2 regions of the Microbacterium sp. SW12 genome follow, and region 1 is predicted to be linked to the other one. Evidence: predicted binding sites of a transcription regulator. Region 1 holds the regulator's gene; the other holds the start of a gene.

The links. Region 1 encodes HrcA, which represses chaperone genes, less so after heat shock. Its sites were predicted from a motif close to TTNGCACTCGNNNNNNNCGAGTGCNAA; they were not measured.
Region 2: groES (co-chaperone GroES) is a predicted target of HrcA. The motif match lies at 8,464-8,490, and genes of this name have one in related genera.

The regions. Positions count from the first base shown of each region.
Region 1 covers NZ_AP024335.1:1,633,081-1,644,175, reverse strand. Annotated here, with positions in the region: gene MICSW_RS08255 (ComEC/Rec2 family competence protein) at 1-565, shown strand, start outside; gene holA (DNA polymerase III subunit delta) at 575-1,603, shown strand; gene rpsT (30S ribosomal protein S20) at 1,659-1,919, opposite strand; gene MICSW_RS08240 (alpha/beta fold hydrolase) at 2,027-2,752, opposite strand; gene lepA (translation elongation factor 4) at 2,865-4,712, shown strand; gene MICSW_RS08230 (DUF1990 family protein) at 4,723-5,367, shown strand; gene hemW (radical SAM family heme chaperone HemW) at 5,367-6,575, shown strand; gene hrcA (heat-inducible transcriptional repressor HrcA) at 6,686-7,720, shown strand; gene dnaJ (molecular chaperone DnaJ) at 7,769-8,884, shown strand; gene MICSW_RS08210 (16S rRNA (uracil(1498)-N(3))-methyltransferase) at 8,887-9,624, shown strand; gene MICSW_RS08205 (HIT domain-containing protein) at 9,677-10,024, shown strand; gene MICSW_RS08200 (PhoH family protein) at 10,089-11,095, shown strand, end outside.
Region 2 covers NZ_AP024335.1:524,627-535,721, reverse strand. Annotated here, with positions in the region: gene MICSW_RS02735 (branched-chain amino acid ABC transporter permease) at 1-50, shown strand, start outside; gene MICSW_RS02730 (ABC transporter ATP-binding protein) at 40-1,065, shown strand; gene MICSW_RS02725 (ABC transporter ATP-binding protein) at 1,062-1,826, shown strand; gene MICSW_RS02720 (ABC transporter substrate-binding protein) at 2,202-3,473, opposite strand; gene MICSW_RS02715 (heavy-metal-associated domain-containing protein) at 3,716-3,922, shown strand; partial or broken gene MICSW_RS02710 (heavy metal translocating P-type ATPase) at 3,982-6,236, shown strand; gene MICSW_RS02705 (metal-sensitive transcriptional regulator) at 6,233-6,583, shown strand; gene rarD (EamA family transporter RarD) at 6,760-7,701, opposite strand; gene groES (co-chaperone GroES) at 8,085-8,381, opposite strand; gene MICSW_RS02690 (extracellular catalytic domain type 1 short-chain-length polyhydroxyalkanoate depolymerase) at 8,733-10,070, shown strand; gene MICSW_RS02685 (class I SAM-dependent methyltransferase) at 10,111-11,095, shown strand, end outside.

The DNA.
Region 1 (11,095 bases):
CGAGGCGGTGATCGGGCGCGCCGAAACCGTGCTCCACGGTCCGACCGACGGAAGCGCCGACGAACGGCTCCTGGAAGAGCTCGCGGCAGCTGGAGCGCAGGTGGTGTCGGCTCAAGAGGGGATGACGGGAACGCTCGGTGGCGCCCACTGGAGCGTGCTCTGGCCGCGTGCCACGGCGCTGTTCGCTGCGGGTAATGACTCGTCGGTGACCGTAAGTATCGAAGGCGGTGGCGTCCCACGATCGCTCTTCCTCGGCGATCTCTCCGCGGATCCGCAACGGATGCTGCGCGCGAGTGTCAGCGGCGTCGTTGAGATCGTCAAGGTGTCCCACCACGGCAGCGCTGATCAGGATCCTGGTCTCTACGAGCAGATCGCGCCGCGCGTCGCGCTCATCGGGGTGGGAGCCGACAACACCTACGGTCACCCCACCACGACGACGATCGCAATGCTGCAGGGCAGTGCCGTCGGGCGCACCGACCAGGACGGGATCGTGGCGGTCGTCGGAGAGGGCGACACCCTCGCTCTATGGCGGGAGCGGGCGGCGTCTGTCGTGGGTGGCGGCTAGGCTTTCGGCATGGCTGCACCCCGTCGCTCGAGTTCCTCGAAGTCGGCGATCCGGCAGGTACCGTGGCGTGATCCGCGTCCTGCTCCCATCGTGCTGGTCTCGGGTCCCGAAGACGTCTGCGCAGAGCGTGCGATTGCGGGTCTGCGTGACTACGTCCGCGCAGAGGACCCCGCCGTCGAGGTGACTGATCTGCGTGCCGACGACTACGTGGCGGGAACGCTGCTCACCGTCACGTCGCCGTCGCTGTTCGGTGAGCCTCGGCTCGTGCGCGTCTTCGGAGTCGAGAAGGCATCCGACTCGTTCCTCACCGAAGCCGTGGCCTACCTCGAGTCGCCCCAGGAAGGCGCAACCGTCGTTTTGCGCCACACGGGCGCGAGCGTGCGAGGCAAGAAGCTGCTCGACGCGATCCGGAGCGGAAAGGCTGATGCTGTCGAGATCGCCTGCCCCGCGGTCAAGCGCGATAGCGACCGCTACGACTTCGCCGCTGCCGAGTTCTCTTCCGCGAACAAGCGGATCGCGCCTGCCGCCCTCCGTGCGCTCGTCTCGGCGTTCTCCGACGACCTCACCGAGCTCGCCGCGGCATGCCAGCAACTCATCGCGGATGTCGATGGTGATGTGACCGACGAGATCGTGCGGCGCTATTACGGCGGACGCGTCGAAACCACAGCCTTTGCCGTGGCAGACACCGCCATCGCGGGACGCTACGGCGAGGCGCTCATTACGCTGCGGCACGCTTTGGCCAGCGGAGCTGACCCGGTGCCGCTTGTCGCGGCGATCGCGTCGAAGCTGCGGACGATGGCGCGTGTTGCCGGCCTGCGCGAGTCCTCTGCCGCGATCGCGGCCCGGATCGGGGTGAAGGACTGGCAGGTTGACCGTGCCCGCCGGGATCTCACCGGCTGGAACGAGGAATCTCTGGGCCGAGCCATCCAAGCTGCGGCGCGAGCGGATGCCGAGGTCAAGGGTGCCTCGCGTGACCCGATCTTCGCTCTTGAGCGACTCGTCACCGTGGTCGCGACGCGCAGCGAGTTCGGGAGCTGACGCCCAGAACGACAAAGCCCGCCCCGAAGGGCGGGCTTTGCATGAAGCGTGAGGCTTAGAGAGCCGCGACCTGCTTCGAGATCGCCGACTTGCGGTTTGCAGCCTGGTTGGCGTGGATGACGCCCTTGCTGACTGCCTTGTCGAGCTTCTTGGTCGCCGTGGCCAGAGCCTTCTCGGCGGCGGCCTTGTCGCCGGCGGCGATGGCCTCGCGGGTGCGACGCACCTCGGTCTTCAGAGCGCTCTTGACTGCCTTGTTGCGCTCGTGAGCCTTCTCGTTGGTCTTGTTGCGCTTGATCTGCGACTTGATGTTCGCCACGTGGAGACGTTCTTTCGTTCGAGTGATGGATGGACTGCCGGCGACGAGAGAGGGGCGTCCACCAGCGATCGTGAGGGTAAAACCCACACACAAGCCAATCAGCGAGTCTACCAGGTCTGTTCGATGGTCGTGAGCGCAAGGTTCAGGACCGCGTTGAACACGCGAGGACGCATGGCCGTAACCAAGTGACTCGTCCGCGGCACAACGATCAGTTCGGCATCCGGCGCGACCCGCGTGAACAGTCGCTCGTTGACCCGCAACTGGTCGAACTGTCCGTTCACGAACCACAGGGGGACCTCGATCCGGCCGAGTGCAGACAGCAGATCCAGCACGGACAGACTTCGCAGTGCCGTGTCTTGCGCGTCGAGCGCATAGCCTCCGGCGCCGAAGTCTGCCCGTGTCTCGGGCGGAAGGGTGGCATCCAGCACCCGTTCGCTCAGCCACGCTCCGCGGTCCGGAAGCGAGTCAAACCCGCGGGCGAGAAGTCGATAGGTCTGCAGGGCGGTGCCGCGCGGAATCGCCGTGCAGGATGCAGCAATGAAGCCCGCGATCGGAGGGGGATTCTCCTGGCCGGCGTACTCGATCGAGAGCAGACCTCCCATGGAGTGGGCTGCCAGCAGCACCGTCCCGTGCTCATCCGCAGCCTGGCGCACGGCATCATCGATCGTCGCGAACGCGCCCTCGAGCGAGAACGTCTCGCTCATCCGAGACCCGTGCCCGGGGAGATCGACCGCCGTCACGGGGTTGCCGCGGTCGGTCAGGTACTGCTCTTGTGCCCGCCACATCGTGCGCGAGGTGCGGATGCCGTGCACGAGAACCACCGCGACCGCCATGGGTTCGAGGATACGGTGCGCCGTGTCGTCTCGCTTCGCTCGCTGGGCGAGCGCAACCCGTGCGCCCAGTAGGCGAAGGCGGGGGTACGCGCGCCGGTAGAATCGTGCGGATATGTCCCCCCGTGCCTCTACGCCGCTGCAGCCGGCAGCCACGCCGCCCGCGCAGATCCGCAACTTCTGCATCATCGCGCACATCGACCACGGCAAATCCACCCTGGCCGACCGCATGCTGCAGATCACGGGTGTCGTCTCCGATCGCGACATGCGCGCGCAGTACCTGGACCGCATGGACATCGAACGCGAGCGCGGAATCACCATCAAGAGCCAGGCGGTGCGGATGCCGTGGCAAACGGATGCCGGCACCTTCGCGCTCAACATGATCGACACTCCCGGTCACGTCGACTTCACCTACGAGGTGTCGCGTTCGCTCGCAGCGTGCGAGGGTGCGGTCCTGCTCGTGGATGCTGCGCAGGGCATCGAGGCGCAGACCCTGGCGAACCTTTATCTGGCGCTCGAGAACGATCTGCACATCATCCCCGTGCTCAACAAGATCGACCTGCCCGCCGCCGACCCCGAGAAGTACGCGGCAGAACTCGCCAGCCTCATCGGCGGCGACCCGGCCGATGTGCTCCGCGTCAGCGGCAAGACCGGTCAGGGCGTCGAAGAGCTGCTCGACCGGCTCGTCGCCGAAATTCCGGCACCCACCGGTGACGCCGATGCGCCGGCCCGCGCCATGATCTTCGACTCCGTGTACGACGCCTATCGAGGCGTCGTGACCTACGTGCGAATGGTCGACGGCAAGCTCGAGCCGCGTCAGCGCATCCAGATGATGTCAACGCGGGCGGCGCACGATCTGCTCGAGATCGGGGTCTCCAGCCCCGAGCCGACCCCGACCAAGGGTCTTGGCGTCGGGGAGGTCGGCTATCTGATCACGGGCGTGAAAGATGTCCGCCAGTCGAAGGTCGGCGACACAATCACGGACCAGCGAAAGCCGGCATCCGACGCACTCCCGGGGTACACCGACCCGAAGCCCATGGTCTTCTCTGGCATCTACCCGATCGACGGCAGCGACTACGCGGATCTGCGCGAAGCGCTCGACAAGCTCAAGCTCTCGGACGCTTCGCTGCAGTACGAGCCCGAGACCTCGGTGGCGCTGGGCTTTGGATTCCGTTGCGGATTCCTCGGCCTCCTGCACCTCGAAATCATCACCGAGCGTCTGTCCCGCGAGTTCGGCCTCGACCTCATCACCACGGCGCCGTCGGTGACCTACACGGTCACGACCGACACCGGAGAAACCGTGACGGTCACCAACCCCAGCGAATACCCCGACGGCCGTGTCGCCGAGGTTTCGGAACCGGTGGTGAAGGTCGGCATCCTGCTGCCCAAGGACTACGTGGGTACCGTCATGGAGCTGTGCCAGTCCCGACGCGGGTCGCTCCTGGGCATGGATTACCTCAGCGAGGACCGCGTCGAGCTGCGCTACAACATGCCGCTCGGTGAGATCGTCTTCGACTTCTTCGACCAGCTGAAGTCGAAGACGCAAGGCTACGCGAGCCTCGACTACGAGCCGGCTGGGTCGCAGACCGCCGACCTCGTCAAGGTCGACATCCTGCTACAGGGCGAGAAGGTCGACGCCTTCAGCTCGATCGTCCACCGCGACAAGGCGTACGGGTACGGCACGATGATGACCGAGCGCCTGCGCAAACTCATCCCGCGCCAGCAGTTCGAAGTGCCCATCCAGGCCGCCATCGGAGCGCGGATCATTGCTCGCGAGAACATTCGCGCGATCCGCAAGGACGTGCTGGCAAAGTGCTACGGCGGTGACATCACCCGCAAGCGCAAGCTCCTCGAAAAGCAGAAAGAGGGTAAGAAGCGCATGAAGATGGTGGGTCGCGTCGAAGTGCCACAGGAGGCGTTCATCGCAGCCCTCTCGGGCGACGTCGAGGGCAAAGAGAAGTAGTCTGATCGCCATGCGCCGCGGAACCTTCCGGGACGAGACCGTCGATTATGCAGCAGTCGGGGCCACTCAGGCTCCCGACCTCATGCAGTACCCGCCGGAAAAGAGCATTCCCGCCGAAGAGTCCTGGCGGATCGGAAGCGGCCAGGCACGATTCGAGTCGGCGACCGAGTCACTCTTGGCGTGGGCGCCGCTGCGTGGCGCCGGGTTGTCGTTGGCAGACATCCGCCCGGCATCCGGGTCCGGCTACGCCGGGGTCGCGTACGACTCGGATGGCGCACCGATCGCGCCGTCGCGTCGCGAAGCCGAGCAGCGCTTTGATGCCGAGGGCACTCCGTATGTCAGTGCCGGCGCGACCGTGCACGTCACCGGCCGGCTCAGCGGATACCGCGCGGATGCCGAACTGCGTGTCATCCTGGCCGTCGAAGAACCCCGGCGCACGGCTTTCGCGCTCGGCACCGTTGGTGGCTCTGTCGTCAGCGGCGAGGAGCTGTTCCTGATCGAGTGGCGCGACAACGACGAGGTCTGGTTCACCGTGCGCGCATTCGATCGCCCCGTCTCGGCGCTCTACCGGCTCGTACCGCGCTTCGTTCGCGGGCGGCGGCGACGGCTCTTCCGGGCCTACCTGACGGCGGTATCGCCCTTGTTCGCTCCCTGATGGGCGCAGCGCTTCCCCTCGGCGATCCCGTTCCGCGCGACGGATCGCTCCCCGGTGCGGTCATCGACCCCGCCACGCCGCTGTCGGCCTACGTCCACATCCCGTTCTGTCGCGTTCGCTGCGGGTACTGCGACTTCAACACCTATACGGGCGAGGAGTTGCGTGGCGCGCGCCGCGAGGACTACGCAGGGACGCTCCTTCGCGAGATCGACCTTGCTTCGGGTGTGCTCTCCGTCCATCCGCGCCCGCTGAACACGGTCTTCTTCGGGGGCGGAACGCCGACCCTGCTTCCCGCCCGCGATCTGGCGGTCATCCTGTCAACCCTGCGGGATCGGTTCGGGCTCGAGCCGGATGCCGAGGTCACCGTCGAAGCAAACCCCGACACCGTGACTCCCGAGGTCACGGAGGAACTGGCCAGTGCGGGAGTCACGAGGTTGTCCATCGGAATGCAGTCGGCCGTGCCGGAGGTTCTTCGCACGCTCGATCGCACGCACCGGCCCGAGAACGTCGCAACGGCGGTGAGCGCGGCACGGCAGAGCGGACTGTCAGTGAGCGTCGACCTCATCTACGGCGCCCCGGAAGAGACGCTCGATCACTGGCGACGCAGCATCGAGGCCGCGCTCGCGATGGAGACCGACCACATCTCGGCCTACGCGCTGATCGTCGAGGAGGGCACCGCTCTGGAGCGCCGCATCCGACGCGGAGAACTCAGCACACCCGACGACGACCTGCAGGCCGCCATGTACGAGCACGCCGACACCGCGTTCGAGGAAGCCGGCTACGGCTGGTACGAGGTATCCAACTGGGCGAAGACTCCCGCCGATCGCTCGCGGCACAACCTCGCGTACTGGCGCGGACACGACTGGTGGGGGTTCGGTCCCGGTGCTCACAGCCATGTCGGAGGGGTTCGATTCTGGAACGTCCGGCATCCTGCCGCCTACGCGCAGCGGCTGGCTGCCGGTGACTCGCCGGGGGCCGGTTCGGAGATCCCCGACGAGGATGCACGACTGCTTGAGCGGGTGATGCTGCGGGTGCGTACGGTCGAGGGCCTGCCCGTGTCGGAGCTGGCACCGGAAAGCCGACAAGCCGTCGCCGGTCTTGTCGCGGACGGACTCGTGGACGGCCGCGGGGCGGTTCGCGGGAACCTCGTACTCACACGCGCCGGACGATTGCTGGCCGACGCTGTCGTGCGCGCACTGACGTCGTGATCTGGGGCGTGGGGGAGAGGCATCCGCTAGAATTGGCACTCTGAGGATGTGAGTGCCAGTGCCACGTCGAGCCGCTCAGACGGCCGACGCCGGATGCGGAAGGAGGCGACATGGTCAGCGAGCGTGGGCTTCAGGTGCTCCGGGCGATCGTGCAGGACTACGTCGATACCCGCGAGCCCGTCGGAAGCAAGGCCATCGTCGAGCGCCACGCGTTCGGCGTATCGGCAGCCACCATCCGCAACGACATGGCGCTTCTCGAAGACGAAGAACTCATCGCGGCGCCCCACACCTCCTCGGGCCGCGTCCCGACCGACAAGGGGTACCGCGTCTTCGTCGACCACCTCGCCGAAATCCGGCCTCTTTCGCCCGCCCAGCGCGCCGCAATCGCGAGCTTCCTGCAGGGGCCCGGTGACCTCGATGGTGCGCTGGCGCGAACAGTGCGGGCACTCACGCAGCTCACCGGTCAGGTGGCGATCGTGCAGTATCCCTCGTTTTCCAAGGCGACCATCACGCACGTCGAGCTCGTTGCGCTCGAGCCTTCCCGGGTGCTCGTCATCGTCGTGACTGACACCGGACGCGTGTCGCAGCGACTTGCGCTTCTGACCGTTGCCCTCGACGAGACGGATCTCGCACGCGTGCGCGCCGAGGTGTCGACACTGCTCGTTGGGCGAAGCGTGCGTCAGGGCGCGAAGCGCGTCGAGGAGCAAGCCGACAGCGACGCGCGAACCGCCCACCAGTCGGCGGTGACCGAGATTCTTCGGGTCGTCCAGGAGGAGCTCGACGAGTTTCGACAGGATCGGCTCGTCATGGCCGGCGCAGCAAATCTCGCCCGGCGCGAGAGCGACTTCCGGGGAAGCATCTACCCGCTCCTGGAGGCGATCGAAGAGCAGGTGACCATCCTTCGCCTGATGGGCGAAATGGTCGCCGACGACAACGGGCTGGCGGCCAGCATCGGACGCGAGAATGAGGCATTCGGGCTGTCTGAGGCATCTGTCATCGCGAGTGACTACGATGCGACGGGCGCCAGAGCCCGTGTTGGCCTGATGGGTCCGACCCGAATGGACTACCCCAGCAACCTTGCGGCGGTGCGGGCGGTAGCGCGCTACCTCACCGGACTGCTGGCTGAGGACGAGAAGGGCCGATGAGCCCGTACGAACTGCCCGCGACCACACGTGGGATGCAGAAAGGTGACCGTGGCTGACCACTACGAGGTCCTTGGCGTGTCGCGAGACGCGTCGCCCGAAGAGATCAAGAAGGCCTATCGACGCCTGGCGCGGGAGCTTCACCCCGACGTGAACCCGGGGGAAGAGGCTGCTGAGCGGTTCAAGCTCGTGACGCACGCCTACGACGTCCTCAGCGACCCGCAGCAGCGGCAGCGCTACGACATGGGCGGCGGCCAGAACGGCGGTTTCGGCGGTGCCGGCGACTTCGGCGGTTTCAGCGACATCTTCGAGAGCTTCTTCGGCGGCGGTGGCGCGGCCCGCGGCGGGCGCCCGCGGTCGCGGAAGGAGCGCGGGCAAGATGCGCTGGTTCGCGTCGACCTCGACCTCAAGGATGTGGTGTTCGGTGTGCATCGCGACATCGACGTCGACACCGCTGTCATGTGCGAGACCTGCAACGGCTCGTGCACGCAGCCTGGGACGACACCGGTTCGCTGCGATATCTGCCACGGCACGGGTCACATCCAGCGCACGGTTCGAAGCCTCCTTGGCAACGTCGTCACCTCCCAGCCGTGCGGCACGTGCCAGGGGTACGGCACGACCATCCCGTACCCGTGCGCGACGTGCCAGGGGCAGGGCCGCGTTCGCGCTCGTCGCACCGTGTCGATCGATATCCCGGCCGGTGTTGACACGGGCCTGCGGCTTCAGCTTCCCGGATCGGGCGAAGTCGGCCCTGGCGGTGGGACGCGGGGCGACCTGTACATCGAGGTCTCCGTCGCGACGCATCCGGTATTCAGCCGCGAAGGTGACGACCTGCTCGCAACGCTCGAAGTGTCGATGCCGGATGCCGTTCTCGGCGCGGCCACGACGATCGAGGGCCTCGACGGGCCGGTGGACCTCGAGGTGCGTCCAGGAGTCCAGTCGGGCGATGTGCTGACTATCAAGGGTCGAGGCATCACACCGTTGCGCGGCAATCAGCGTGGTGACTTGCGCGTTGGCGTGCACGTGGTCACGCCCACGAAGCTCGACGCCAAGGAACGGGGCCTCATCGAGGAGTTCGCCAAGCGCACGAAGGCTCCCGCGCCTCACCTGGCGGAGTTCCATCAGGGTCTGTTCTCGAAGCTGCGCGATCGGTTCCGGAACGGCTGATCGTGCCGCTTCACTTCGTCGTCGACGAACCGCTGGATGCCGATACCGGCCAGACCGTGACCCTCACCGGCGCTGAGGCGCACCACGCCGCCACGGTGCGTCGGGTCCGCGTCGGAGAAACGGTCACGCTCGGTGACGGAGCCGGAGTGTGGCTCGAAGGCGCCTGCGAGCTCGTCGCAGCCCGCGAGGTCCTGGTTCGCGTCACGAACCGGGAGGAGGTACCGCGTCCATCCGTGCGGATCGAGCTCGTGCAGGCTCTTGCGAAAGGCGACCGCGACGAACTCGCGGTCCAAGCGTCGACCGAACTCGGCGTGGATGTCATCACGCCGTGGCAAGCTGCCCGCAGCGTTTCGCGGTGGGACGCGGCCAAGCGTGAGAAGGGTGTCACGCGCTGGCGTCAGATCGCGCGGGAAGCAGGCAAGCAGGCGCACCGTGCGTGGCTTCCAGAAGTCGGCGGCCCGCTGACGACTGCACAGTTGTGCGAGCGGGCCGCGGCGACCCGGATGCTCGTGTTGGAGCCGACAGCGGCGCTGCGTCTCAGCGAATGGATGCCTGACCCGACCGACTGCCGCGATATCGCTATCGTCGTCGGGCCCGAGGGCGGGATCGACGCAGGCGAGCTGACGTCCCTCGAAGCTGCGGGCGCGACGCTCGTGCGCCTGGGCGAGCATGTATTGCGTACTTCCACAGCGGGACCCGCGGCAATCGCTGTGCTCAGCAGCACGCTCGGCCGGTGGTGATCGTGCAAGTGGTAGCTGGGCCCGCCGGAGAGGCCGTCGGTAGACTGAGCGCATGAGCGAACCCTCCGTCTTCACCCGCATCCTGCGTGGCGAGATTCCCGCAGAGATCCTCAGCGAGACCGAGAACGTGTTCGTCATCCGGGATATCGCTCCGCAGGCGCCGCTGCACCTCTTGGTCATTCCGAAGACCGCCGAATACCGCGATGTCACCGAGCTTGCGGCGGGTGATCCTGCGTTGCTCGCCGAGATGGTGGCGGTGGCGGGGGATGTCGCCGCAGAGCATGGCAGCGGCGATTTCCGACTGGTCTTCAACACCGGTCCCGGCGCGGGGCAGACGGTCTTCCACGTGCATGCCCACGTGCTCGGCGGCGACCTTGCAGAAGGCAGTCTCGGTGGCTGATTCGGACAACAGTGCGGAATCCGGAGATCGCGTCACGGAGCGGTTGTTCGCCGACGGTGTAGCCATGGTCCAGCTTCTCGGGCCCCAAGACAGGCTGCTGCGCGTGGTCGAGCGGGAGCACCCGGATGTCGACGTGCACGTGCGCGGGAACGAGATCACTCTCGCGGGAAGCGCCGCAGCTGTGGCCGCGGCCCGAGAGCTCGTCGAGGAACTCCTGACGATGACGCGCACCGGTCACGATCTCGCGCCAGCTGACGTATCCAGCTCGAACCGTATCCTGCGAAGCGATGGCAACCCACGTCCGTCCGAGGTCCTGGGCGAAGCGATTCTCTCCAGCCGCGGTCGGGTGATCCGTCCGAAGACACTCGGGCAGAAGTCGTACGTGGATGCGATCGAGAACACCACGATCACGTTTGGCATCGGACCGGCGGGTACCGGCAAGACCTATCTGGCGATGGCCAAGGCGGTGCAGGCGCTGCAGCGTAAAGAGGTCAGCCGCATCATCCTGACCCGGCCCGCCGTCGAGGCGGGGGAGCGCCTCGGCTTTCTGCCGGGAACGCTGACGGACAAGATCGACCCGTACCTGCGTCCCCTGTACGACGCGCTGAACGAAATGATGGACCCGGAGATCGTTCCCAAGCTCATGGCGACAGGAACAATCGAGGTCGCGCCACTCGCCTACATGCGCGGGCGCACACTGAACGACTCGTTCGTCGTGCTCGACGAGGCCCAGAACACCACACCGGAACAAATGAAGATGTTCCTGACTCGCCTGGGTTTCAACACGAAGATGGTCGTGACAGGAGACATCACTCAGATCGACCTCCCGCAGGGGGCATCGGGTCTGCGCCTGGTCACGAAGGTGCTGAGCACGATCGACGACATCCACTTCGCGTATCTCACGAGCGACGACGTCGTGCGCCACTCGCTCGTCGGCAGGATCGTCGACGCCTACTCCGAGTACGACGAGCGGCGCCTGTCCGCGAAGCGAGAGCGCGACGAGGCGAGCGAGCTCAGCAATCGTGCCGAGCGCCGCGGGGCAAGCCGGCCCGCCGGACCACGCGATCACAT
Region 2 (11,095 bases), 1.1 Mb from region 1:
GCCCGCAGGGGATCCTCGGGAACAAGAAGGAGTTGAGCTTTGTCCGATGAGCCGCTCGCGCCGGTAGCGCGTCCCAAGACGACTGGCCTTCATGAGGGTGAGATCCGCCCCGGTGTCGCCAAGGTCGACCCGATCATCGTCGCGGACGGTGTCAAGCGCACGTTCGGCGGCCTGACCGCCGTGGATGTCGAGCATCTCGAGATCCCGCGGAATGCCATCACCGCTCTCATCGGACCCAACGGTGCCGGAAAGACGACGTTCTTCAACCTGCTGACCGGCTTCGACAAGCCCGACGAGGGGTCCTGGAAGTTCGATGGCACAGCCCTTGCGGGAGTTCCCGCGTTCAAGGTGTCGCGGATGGGTGCGGTGCGCACGTTCCAGCTGACCAAGGCGCTGGGCCTTCTGACCGTGCTCGAGAACATGAAGCTCGGTGCGACGGAGCAGCGCGGCGAGAGCTTCTTCGCGTCGCTGTTCCCGTTCCTGTGGCGAAAGCAGGATGTCGAGATCGAAGAGCGCGCCCGCGTGCTGCTGAAGAAGTTCAAGCTCGACGCGAAGGAGACCGACTTCGCGGCGAGCCTCTCGGGTGGGCAGCGCAAGCTCCTCGAAATGGCCCGCGCACTCATGAGCTCGCCGCAGTTCGTCATGCTCGATGAGCCGATGGCGGGTGTGAACCCCGCTCTCACGCAGTCACTGCTGGATCACATCCTCGACCTGAAGGACGAGGGCATGACGGTGCTGTTCGTCGAGCACGACATGCACATGGTCCGTCACATCGCCGACTGGGTCGTCGTGATGGCCGAGGGCAAGATCGTCGCCGAGGGTCCGCCCGACACGGTCATGCAGAACCCCGCGGTGATCGATGCCTACCTCGGCTCGCATCAGGATGTCGACCTCGGCGTTGTCACCGGGCGCGTGCCCGGCGAACTCAACACCGCCGCCATCGAGTTGCAGCAGGAGGTTCAGGAGTTCGACGAGGCCATCGAAAAGTCGCATCACCACCAGTCGGATGCCGCCCCCGGCACATCGCGAGAGCCGGGCGAGGGCACCGGGACGGAGAAGTCATGACCGATGCAGCCGCCACCGACGAGCGTCCCCCCGTCCGTGAGGGCACGCCGGTCGTCCTGGTCGACGAGGTTCACGCCGGATATCTGCCCGGGGTGAACATCCTCAACGGCGCGACCCTGACCGCCTGGGACGGCGAGCTCATCGGCATCATCGGCCCGAACGGCGCCGGCAAGTCCACGCTGCTGAAGGCGATCTTCGGTCAGGTGAAGGTACGCCAGGGCGACATTTCGCTCAACGGCGAGAAGATCACGGGCCTCAAGGCGAACAAGCTCGTCGCCAAGGGCGTCGGGTTCGTCCCGCAGACCAACAACGTCTTCCCGAGCCTCACGATCGCCGAGAACCTGCAGATGGGTCTGTTCCAGCGCCCCAAGCTCTACACCGAACGCCTGGAGTTCGTCACCGGCATCTTCGCGGAGCTCGGCAAGCGGCTGAACCAGCGCGCCGGGTCGCTGTCGGGCGGTGAGCGCCAGATGGTGGCGATGAGTCGTGCTCTCATGATGGATCCTGCCGTCATCCTGCTCGACGAGCCCTCGGCGGGCCTGTCCCCCGCCCGGCAGGATGACGCGTTCCTGCGGGTCTCGGAGATCAACAAGGCCGGGGTGACGACGATCATGGTCGAGCAGAACGCTCGCCGGTGCCTGCAGATCTGCGACCGCGGCTATGTGCTCGATCAGGGCAAGGATGCCTACACCGGCACCGGCCGTGAGCTGTTGAACGACCCGAAGGTCATCGGCCTCTACCTCGGCACCCTGGGCGCCTAGCCCCGCGCCGCGGCATCCCTCGCTCCCGCGGGACCCCCCCGCCTCGAGGCGCGAACCCACACCGTCGCGCGCGAACCCACACCTCTTCACCCCCGAAACCTGTGGGCTCAGCACGGATGCTGTGGGTTCGGCACCTCACACCGGCCCGTCACCCCCGCACGATGCCCGCACCATGCCTCGAGGCATCCACCTCCCCACCCACTCGCGAACCCACACCTTCGTGCGCGAGCCCACACCTTCCGACGCAGGAATCGTGTGGGGTCAGCACGGATGCTGTGGGTTCGGCGCGCAGCTCGGCCGGTCGCACGGATGCCGCACACAACGGAAGCGGGGCCCCGACCCGAAGGTCGGAGCCCCGCTCGCTAGCCGTGAGGCTTACTGGTATGCGACGTAGTCGTTGTCGGCGGTGTACTCGTAGATGCCGATCGACGCCTCGGTGGGGTCGCCCACGTCGTCGAACGTGACCGGACCGGAGATGCCGTTGTAGTCAGCGACTCCGCCGCCGTTGATGATCTCGGCGCACTCGGCGAACGAGGTGCAGGCAGTACCGTCGCCCGAACCGCCGGACACTTCCTGCAGCTTGTCGGCGATCGCTGCGCCGTCGGTCGAACCGGCGGCCAGAGCAGCGAGCGCGAGCAGGATGACGGCGTCGTAGGACTCGGCGGCGTAGCTGAACTCCGTCAGCTCCTCGTTGCCCTTGTCGGTCCAGAAGGTCTGGAGCGAGTCGGTGAAGTCGGTGATCGTGTCGATCGAGAGACCGGGCAGCGTACCCTTGGCCCCTTCAAGCGATCCACCCACGTCGATGCCGTTGCTACCGAAGTTCGACAGGTTGCCGTCGACGAAGTACAGCTTGTCGGCGGGCACGCCTGCGGCGAACAGCTCGGGCAGCATGGTCTTGACCTCTTCGAACGTGATCAGGGCGATCGCGTCGGGGTTGGCAGCGACGACCTCCGAGATCTGAGCCGAGAAGTTCGTGTCACCCGTGTTGTAGGTGGGCTCGGCGACGACGGTCCCGCCCGCGGCCTCGAACGCGTCCTTGACGAAGCTCGCGAGGCCGGTGCCGTACGAGTCGTTGAGGACGATCATGCCCAGGGTCTGCGCACCCGACTCGGCGATGAGGTTTCCGAGCACCTCACCCTGCAGGGTGTCAGACGGCGCCGTGCGGAAGTAGAGGCCGTTGTCGTCGTAGGTCGAGAATGCAGCCGAGGTATTGGCGGGCGAGAACTGGATGACGCCGGCGCCGACCACCTGGTCGATGAACTGCAGCGAGGTGCCCGATGAGGCAGCACCGATGATCGCGGAGACGCCCTCGTTGAGAAGACGCGGGATCTCGGTCTCGTAGGCCTTGTTGTCGGTGTCACCCGAATCGCCCTGGATCATCTCGATGGTCACGCCCGCGTTTGCGGCGTTGACCTCGGATGCGGCGTACTCGGTACCCGCGATTTCCGGCGGGCCGAGGAAGGCCAGGTTGCCGGTCACGGGCAGCGCCGTGCCGATCTTGAGGTCGAGGGATTCGCCCGCGGGCTCGCTGGTACCGTTCCCGCCGCCAGAGTCGCCGGCGCAACCCGCCAGGAAGACCGCGCTGACACCGACCACGGCGATACCGCCGAGGATCGAGCCGGCGCGGGATCGTGTGAAGACGCCCATGATGCTCCTTGCTGTGAATGGATGCGGGTCGCCAAAGAGCCCGCACAGTGCCAATAACTTATCCGCGGACTGGTCTCGCGTGTGTTGCGGTGCGTTAACGATGTGTAACGCCGTCAAATCGTTACCTGGCGCCGGTATCCGTCGCGATCGACGGCGCGGGAATGCCGGGGATGGGCGTATCGTTGAGATGCATACCCCTCAGGGGTATCGAGATAGCCGTACTCTCACGGGAGGAACCCGCCATGACAAACCACGAATACGTCGTCACCGGAATGACCTGCGGCCACTGCGAGCACGCCGTGCGCGACGAGGTCTCGCGAATCCCGGGCGTATCCGCGGTCGAGGTCAGCGCTGCAACCGGCCTCCTGACGGTCACCGCCGAGACCCTCGACGACACTGCAGTGCTGACCGCCGTCGACGAGGCCGGCTACCAGGCCGCGCGACGGTGACGACAGCCGCACCTGCCGGCGGGGGCAGCTCAGCACCGATCGAGCTTCAGATCGGTGGGATGACGTGCGCCTCGTGCGCCGCGCGTATCGAGAAGCGACTGAACCGGATGCCGGGGGTGTCGGCATCCGTCAACTACGCCACCGAGAAAGCCGTCGTCCGAATCGATGACGTCCCGGCGAACGCGAACGAGTCGCGCGCCGATGCTGCGGCCCTCATCGCCGAGGTCGAACGCACCGGGTACACGGCCACAGTGCCCGCGCCGCCGGTGCCCGAGACCGACGAGCCGGCGACCGATCCCGAGCTCGCCTCGCTGCGCCAGCGCCTGATCGGGGCGGCGGTGCTGTCGGTGCCGGTGATCCTGCTCGCAATGATCCCCGCGCTGCAGTTCACCTACTGGCAGTGGGCATCGCTGGCGCTTGCCTCACCCGTCGTCGTGTGGGCTGCGTGGCCGTTCCACCGCGCCACGGCGATCAATCTGCGCCACGGCGCTGTCACCATGGACACTCTCGTCTCGATGGGGGTCTCGGCCGCCTACCTGTGGTCGCTGTACGCGCTGTTCTTCGGCGGCGCCGGGATGCCGGGAATGACCCACGGCTTCACGTGGATCGCGCAGCCGGGCGAAGCCGGAAACACGATCTACCTCGAGGTTGCCGCGGGAGTCACGACCTTCCTGCTGCTCGGTCGCTACCTGGAGGTGCGCGCGAAGCGGCGCGCGAGCCAGGCAGTTCGGGCACTGCTGGAGGTCGGCGCAAAGGATGCCGCGCTGCTTCGCGGTGGCGCGGAGGTGCGGGTCCCTGTCGCTCAGCTTCGCGTCGGCGACGAATTCGTCGTGCGCCCCGGCGAGCGCATCGCGACCGACGGGGTTGTCGTGTCGGGGACCTCGGCCGTGGACACCTCGACGATCACGGGCGAGTCGGTTCCCGTCGAGGTCAGCGAGGGTGACGCGGTCGTGGGCGCGACGGTCAACGTCGGGGGCCGTCTCGTGGTGCGCGCCACGCGCGTGGGCGAGCAGACGCAGCTGGCGCAAATGGCGCGCCTGGTGGAACAGGCTCAGGCTGGCAAGGCCGAGGTACAGCGACTGGCCGACCGCGTCGCGGGGGTGTTCGTGCCGATCGTCATCGTGATCGCCGTCGGGACTCTCGTGACCTGGCTGCTGCTCGGCGGCGGCACGGCGCTGGCGCTCACGGCGGCGATCGCCGTGCTGATCATCGCCTGCCCGTGCGCCCTGGGTCTGGCGACACCGACAGCCCTCCTGGTCGGCAGCGGCCGCGGCGCGCAGCTCGGCATCCTGATCAAGGGGCCGCAGATTCTGGAGTCGACCCGGCGCGTCGACACTGTCGTGCTCGACAAGACCGGAACCGTGACCGAGGGCCGGATGACGCTCGTGGACGTGCTGCCCGTGCCGGGCGAGGATGCCGCCGAGGTGCTGCGTCTGGCCGGTGCGGTGGAGTCTGCATCCGAGCACCCGATCGCCCGGGCGATCGCGGGTTCCGCGGCGGCCGGGGCCCGCTTCCCGAGGTGGAGTCGTTCTCGTCCGTAGCGGGGCGGGGTGCGACGGGGGTCGTCGAAGGCCACGCCGTCGCGGTCGGATCGCTGGGCTTGCTCGCCGAGTGGTCGGTGCACCCGGATGCCGAGATCACGGCATCCATCGAGCGCGCCGGCGCGAACGGGACGACCGCCGTTGTCGTCGCATGGGATGGGAAGGCTCGCGGCATCCTCACCGTCGCGGACTCGGTGAAGCCCTCGAGCACTGCCGCCGTCGCCCGGCTGCGCGAGCTCGGGCTGGAGCCGATCCTGCTCACCGGTGACCACGACGCCGTGGCGCGTCGCGTGGCAGATGAGGTCGGCATCCGCGAGGTCATCGCCGGGGTGCTGCCCGCCGAGAAGGCCGCGCAGATCGAGGCGCTTCAGGCGCGCAGCCGAGTCGTGGCAATGGTGGGCGACGGCGTCAACGACGCGGCGGCGCTCGCGCAGGCCGACCTCGGTATCGCGATGGGCACGGGAACTGACGCCGCCATCGAGGCCTCCGACCTGACGCTTGTGCGCGGAGACCTCCTGGGCGCGGTCGACGCCATCCGGCTGTCGCGGGCGACGCTGCGCACGATCCGTGGGAACCTCTTCTGGGCGTTCGCCTACAACGTGGCGGCGATTCCGCTGGCTGCCCTCGGGCTCCTGAACCCCATGATCGCCGGTGCGGCGATGGCGGCATCCAGCGTCTTCGTCGTCGGCAACAGCCTGCGGCTCCGCCGCTTCCAGAGCATTGACCCGGCTGTCGGATCCCGCACCACACCCAACGAACGGAGCCCGCGATGAGCGACACCCTGGAGACGACCCCGCACGGGGCGACGGATGCCGAGCATGATGCCCACGGGCCGGCGGGCCATCACGGGTATATCGGCGACAAACAGCGCTACCTGAACCGGCTGAAGCGCATCGAGGGGCAGGCTCGCGGCATCCGTTCGATGGTGGAAGACGAGAAGTACTGCATCGACATCCTCACCCAGATCAGTGCCACCACCGCCGCGCTGGAGTCTGTCGCGCTCGGCCTTCTCGAAGACCACCTGCGCCATTGCGTCGTGGATGCCGCGAGGCAGGGCGACGAGCAGGCCGAGGAGAAGATCCGCGAAGCCTCGGCAGCCATCGCCCGCTTCGTGCGCTGACGCCCGCTGGCGCCACTCACCCGTTCGGCTGTCCCCCGCCGCCATTCACCCGTTCGGCTGTCACAGACTGTCGCTCGCGGGCGACGGATGCTGCAGTCTGTGACAGCGGAACGGCGGGGTCGGTGCGGCGGCGCGGGCACGGGGGCGCCGCGGCGCGGGAGCGCGAGGCGGGCGGATCAGCTGTATTCGGCGACGTCGCTGACCCCGCGGGCGCGTCGCGCGAACACGACCGAGTCGACGGTCAGCACCGCGAGCGCCACCCACACGAGCGCGAAGCCGACCCAACGCTCGGGCGGCATCGGCTCGCCGAGGATCCAGGCCCCCGTGATGAACTGCATGATCGGCGCGATGAACTGCAGCAGTCCGACGACGGTGAGCGGCACACGTCGAGCTCCGGCGGCGAACAGCAGCAACGGCACGGCTGTCGCGGCGCCCGCGAGACTCACCAGCACGACATGCCAGAAACCGTATGCTCCGACGGAGAGACCAGTCGTCAGTGACGTGACCACCAGCAGCACGATCGCGAGCGGTGTGAGCCACGCCGACTCGAGGGTGAGGCCGCTGACGGCATCCACCGAGGGCCCGATCCGCTTCTTGATCAGTCCGTAGATGCTGAAGGATGCCGCGAGCGTCAGCGCCACCCACGGGACCGTGCCGTAGCCAACGATCGTGACGATGACAGCGATGCCCGCGATCGCGATCGCGATCCACTGCGTCAAGCGCAGCCGCTCGCGCAGCACGAGTACGCCCAGCAGCACCGTGGCGATCGGGTTGATGAAGTAGCCGAGGCTCGTCTCGATGACGTGACCCGACAGGGTCGCGAGGATGAACACCTGCCAGTTGACGTAGATGACAGCTCCGGCCAGCGCCGTCCAGCCGAGCAGCCGTGGCTGACGCACGATCGCGAGAAACGGCCGCCAGGCGCGCATGACGGTGAGCAGGAAGATGCAGAAGACGAGGGAGAGCAGGATGCGCCAGCCGACCAGCTCCCAGCCGGTGATCGGCGCCAGCAGGATGAAGTAGAGCGGCAGGAATCCCCAGAGGAAGTACGCCGAGAACGCGAAGATGCCGCCGACGAGCCGCTCGCGTGCAGCCTCTGCCGGCGCTTCCCGGGCCAGGTGCGCGGCATCCGACCCGGCGAGCTCTGCCGCACCCGACGCTGGAATGTCACCGGTCGCGGGCGCCGAGCCCCCATCCCCCGGAACAGATTCGCGCGTCACTCACTCAGCCTAGGGCGCGCCGGCGACCCTGCGGCGCGCGTCTGTCGCCCAGCCGCAGTGTCCTCCGGCCGAGTCTCGGCAGATTCCTGCCACGCCCCGCTGCGCGTGCTGCGCCCTGCCCAGCTTGCTGAACCCACACCTCCGTCGCCGAGCCCACAGGGTTCCGCGCGTGAATCGTGTGGGCTCGGCGGCGGTGCTGTGGGCTCGCGGGGATGGGGAACACAAAAAACAGACGGGGCCCGGATGCCGCAGCATCCGAGCCCCGTCGAAGAGTTGTCGACTCAGCGGACGACGACCGCCAGCACGTCGCGAGCCGAGAGCACCAGGTACTCGTCGGCGCCGAACTTCACTTCGGTCCCGCCGTACTTGCTGTAGATGACGCGGTCACCGACGGCGACGTCGAGCGGAACGCGGTTGCCGTTGTCATCGATACGACCGGGTCCGACTGCGACGACCTCGCCCTCCTGGGGCTTCTCCTTCGCGGTGTCGGGAATGACCAGACCACTCGAGGTGGTCTGCTCGGCCTCGACCTGCTTGATGACGATGCGGTCCTCGAGCGGCTTGATGGAAACCGACACGGGTCTACCTCTGCTTTCCTTGAGATACCAAGACTCGTTAGCAACCTCACACCGAGAGTGCTAACGCAAGTGTATTGAAGCTCTGGCACTCACGCAACGCGAGTGCCAATCCGGATGCCGTGACTTCAGCGCCCCCGCGCCCGACCGGCGACGCCCGATCCACCGGCGAGGAGAGTCCTGTCATGCACGCGAACTTAACCTGGTATATGAATCATCTTTCAGTTACCGTGAGTGCCGTGCGATGACGCACCTCGGCATCCGCTCGCTGGAGAGGGATGCCCGTGCTCCGACCGGGACGACCGTGCGATGGCGCCCGGGGCGATGGCCGGGGCGCCGACGAAGGGATGACGCATGTTCTCTCGTGTCCGAAAGCGCGCAATCGGCGCGCTCCTGGCGGCCGGCTTGGCGGTGGCGGGCCTGGCCGTCGCAGCTCCCGCCGCTCAGGCGATCACCTGTCCCCCGGGATTCGAGACCCTGCCCGGCTGCACGAACGGCGGCGGTGGATCGGGTGGCGGCTCGACCGGCGGCACCGGCACGTGGACGACCGAGACGATCGCCGGGATGTCGGTGCGCCTGTACACCCCGACGACGGCTGCCGCCCTGCCTTCCGGTCGCGCGCTGATGATCTCGCTCCACGGATGCGTGCAGAAGGCATCCGATCTGCAGTCCGCGGGCAACTGGGCACAGACTGCTGACGAGTACGGCATGATCGTCGCGCTGCCGGATGCCCCGAACGGCGGAGTCATCCTCGGCTGCTGGGACTATTACGACGCGAATCACTCGCGCAGCGCGCCATCGCGCCACGACGACAACCTGCTTTCGCTGGCCTCGACACTCACCGCCCGCACGAGCCTCGATATCGACGCCGACCAGGTGTACGTCTCGGGGCTTTCGTCCGGCGGCGGGCAGACGATGGTCATGGGATGCCTCGCGCCTGACGTGTTCGCCGGGATGGGCATCAACGCCGGACCGACGGTGGGTACCACCTCCGGTCAGATCTCGTCGGTGGCGGTCTCGAGGAACCAAGGAGTATCGACGTGCACGGGCTTCGCCAGCTCGGCATCCGGCGCCTTCGACACGCAGCTGACCTCGGTCGTCTACGGCAGCAATGACTCGACTGTCGCGCCCGGGTACAACACGCTGAACGGTCAGATCATGGCTGACATCTACGACGCCGATCAGACCTCGAGCTTCGGCCTGTCGGGCCTTGCCGGCACCAACACGTCGGGTTCGGGGACGCTGTACTCGGATGCCGAAGGGCCTCGGGTCTCCGTCATTCAGAACACCGGGCTCGGCCACAACTGGCCAGCCGGTGCGGGATCGGGCGGCTCGTACATCAGCGCGAACAGCATCGACTACCCGGCTTACGTGACGGAGTTCTTCTTCGACAACAACCGCCGCGTCGACCGGTCAGGCGAGCCGACACCCACACCGACACCAACCGGAACGCCGACACCGACACCGACGGTCACTCCTTCGCCGACGCCGACAGTCCCGCCGAGCGACTGCGTGACCGCAACGAACGCCGCCCACAAGGCTGCGGGGCGGGCCACCTCCTACGGGGTGAACCCCTACAACCCGTATTACGCGATCGGAACCCAGGACTACCTCGGTCTCGGCGACGCCACCGTGACGAGTCTGCAGCGCATCTCGGCATCCTCCTGGGATCTCGTAAGCAGCTGCAGCTGACACGGATGCCGCGTGCAGCGCCCGCACCTAGGGTGGATGGATGGACATCGCCGAGGTGCGGGCGCTGCTGACGCCGGCGGGGCTCGACCTGCTGAACAGCCTCGGTCCGGTCTCCTCCAGCGACGAGGTGGCGCGCATCGTCTCACGGCTGCGTAGCGCCGGCCACTCCCCCGATCTGGTGTCGGCAGTGGTCACCCAGGCGCGGCTTCGGGAGCGGGCGCGGTCGAAGTTCGGCGACTTCGCGGGACGGATGCTGTTCACCCGCGCCGGTCTCGAGCAGGCGACACGCCTGTCGGTGGCAGCCCATCACGCCGGGCGGTTCCGTCGCGCGGGAATCGAGCGCGTCGCAGACCTCGGCTGCGGGATCGGCGGTGATGCGCTGGCTCTGGCAAGTCTCGGCATCCGTGTCGGCGCCATCGACGCCGACGAGGTGACCGCGGCCCTCGCGACCGTCAATCTCGCACCGTTCGGGGCCGCGGTCACCGTGCGCCACGGGCTCGCTCAGGAGCAGGATCTCAGCGGGGTCGAGGCTGTCTGGCTTGACCCCGCCCGGCGCGAGGCGGGCGAGACGGGACGCGCGCGCGCTGACGACTGGTCGCCGCCGCTGGAGTGGGTCTTCGAACTCACCAGCCGGATGCCGGCCGGTATAAAGCTCGGGCCGGGACTCGATCGTGATCGCATCCCCGACGGGTACGAGGCGCAGTGGGTCAGTGCCGACGGCTCGACGATCGAGCTCGTGCTGTGGTCGGGCGCGCTCGCGCGCGAGGGCGTGACGCGGTCGGCGCTGATCCTGCGCGGGCAGCACGCCGCCGAGCTCACGGCGCCCGCAGACAGCGAGGACGAACCGGTGCGCGCGCTCGGACAGTTCATCCACGAACCCGACGGCGCAGTCATCCGTGCCCGGCTCATCGGACAGGTTGCGAGGTCGCTTCGGGCGGGGATGCTGGCGGAGAAGATCGCGTACCTCACCGGGGATGACGCGGTCACGAGCCCCTTCGTGCAGAGCTTCCGGGTTCGCGAGGTGC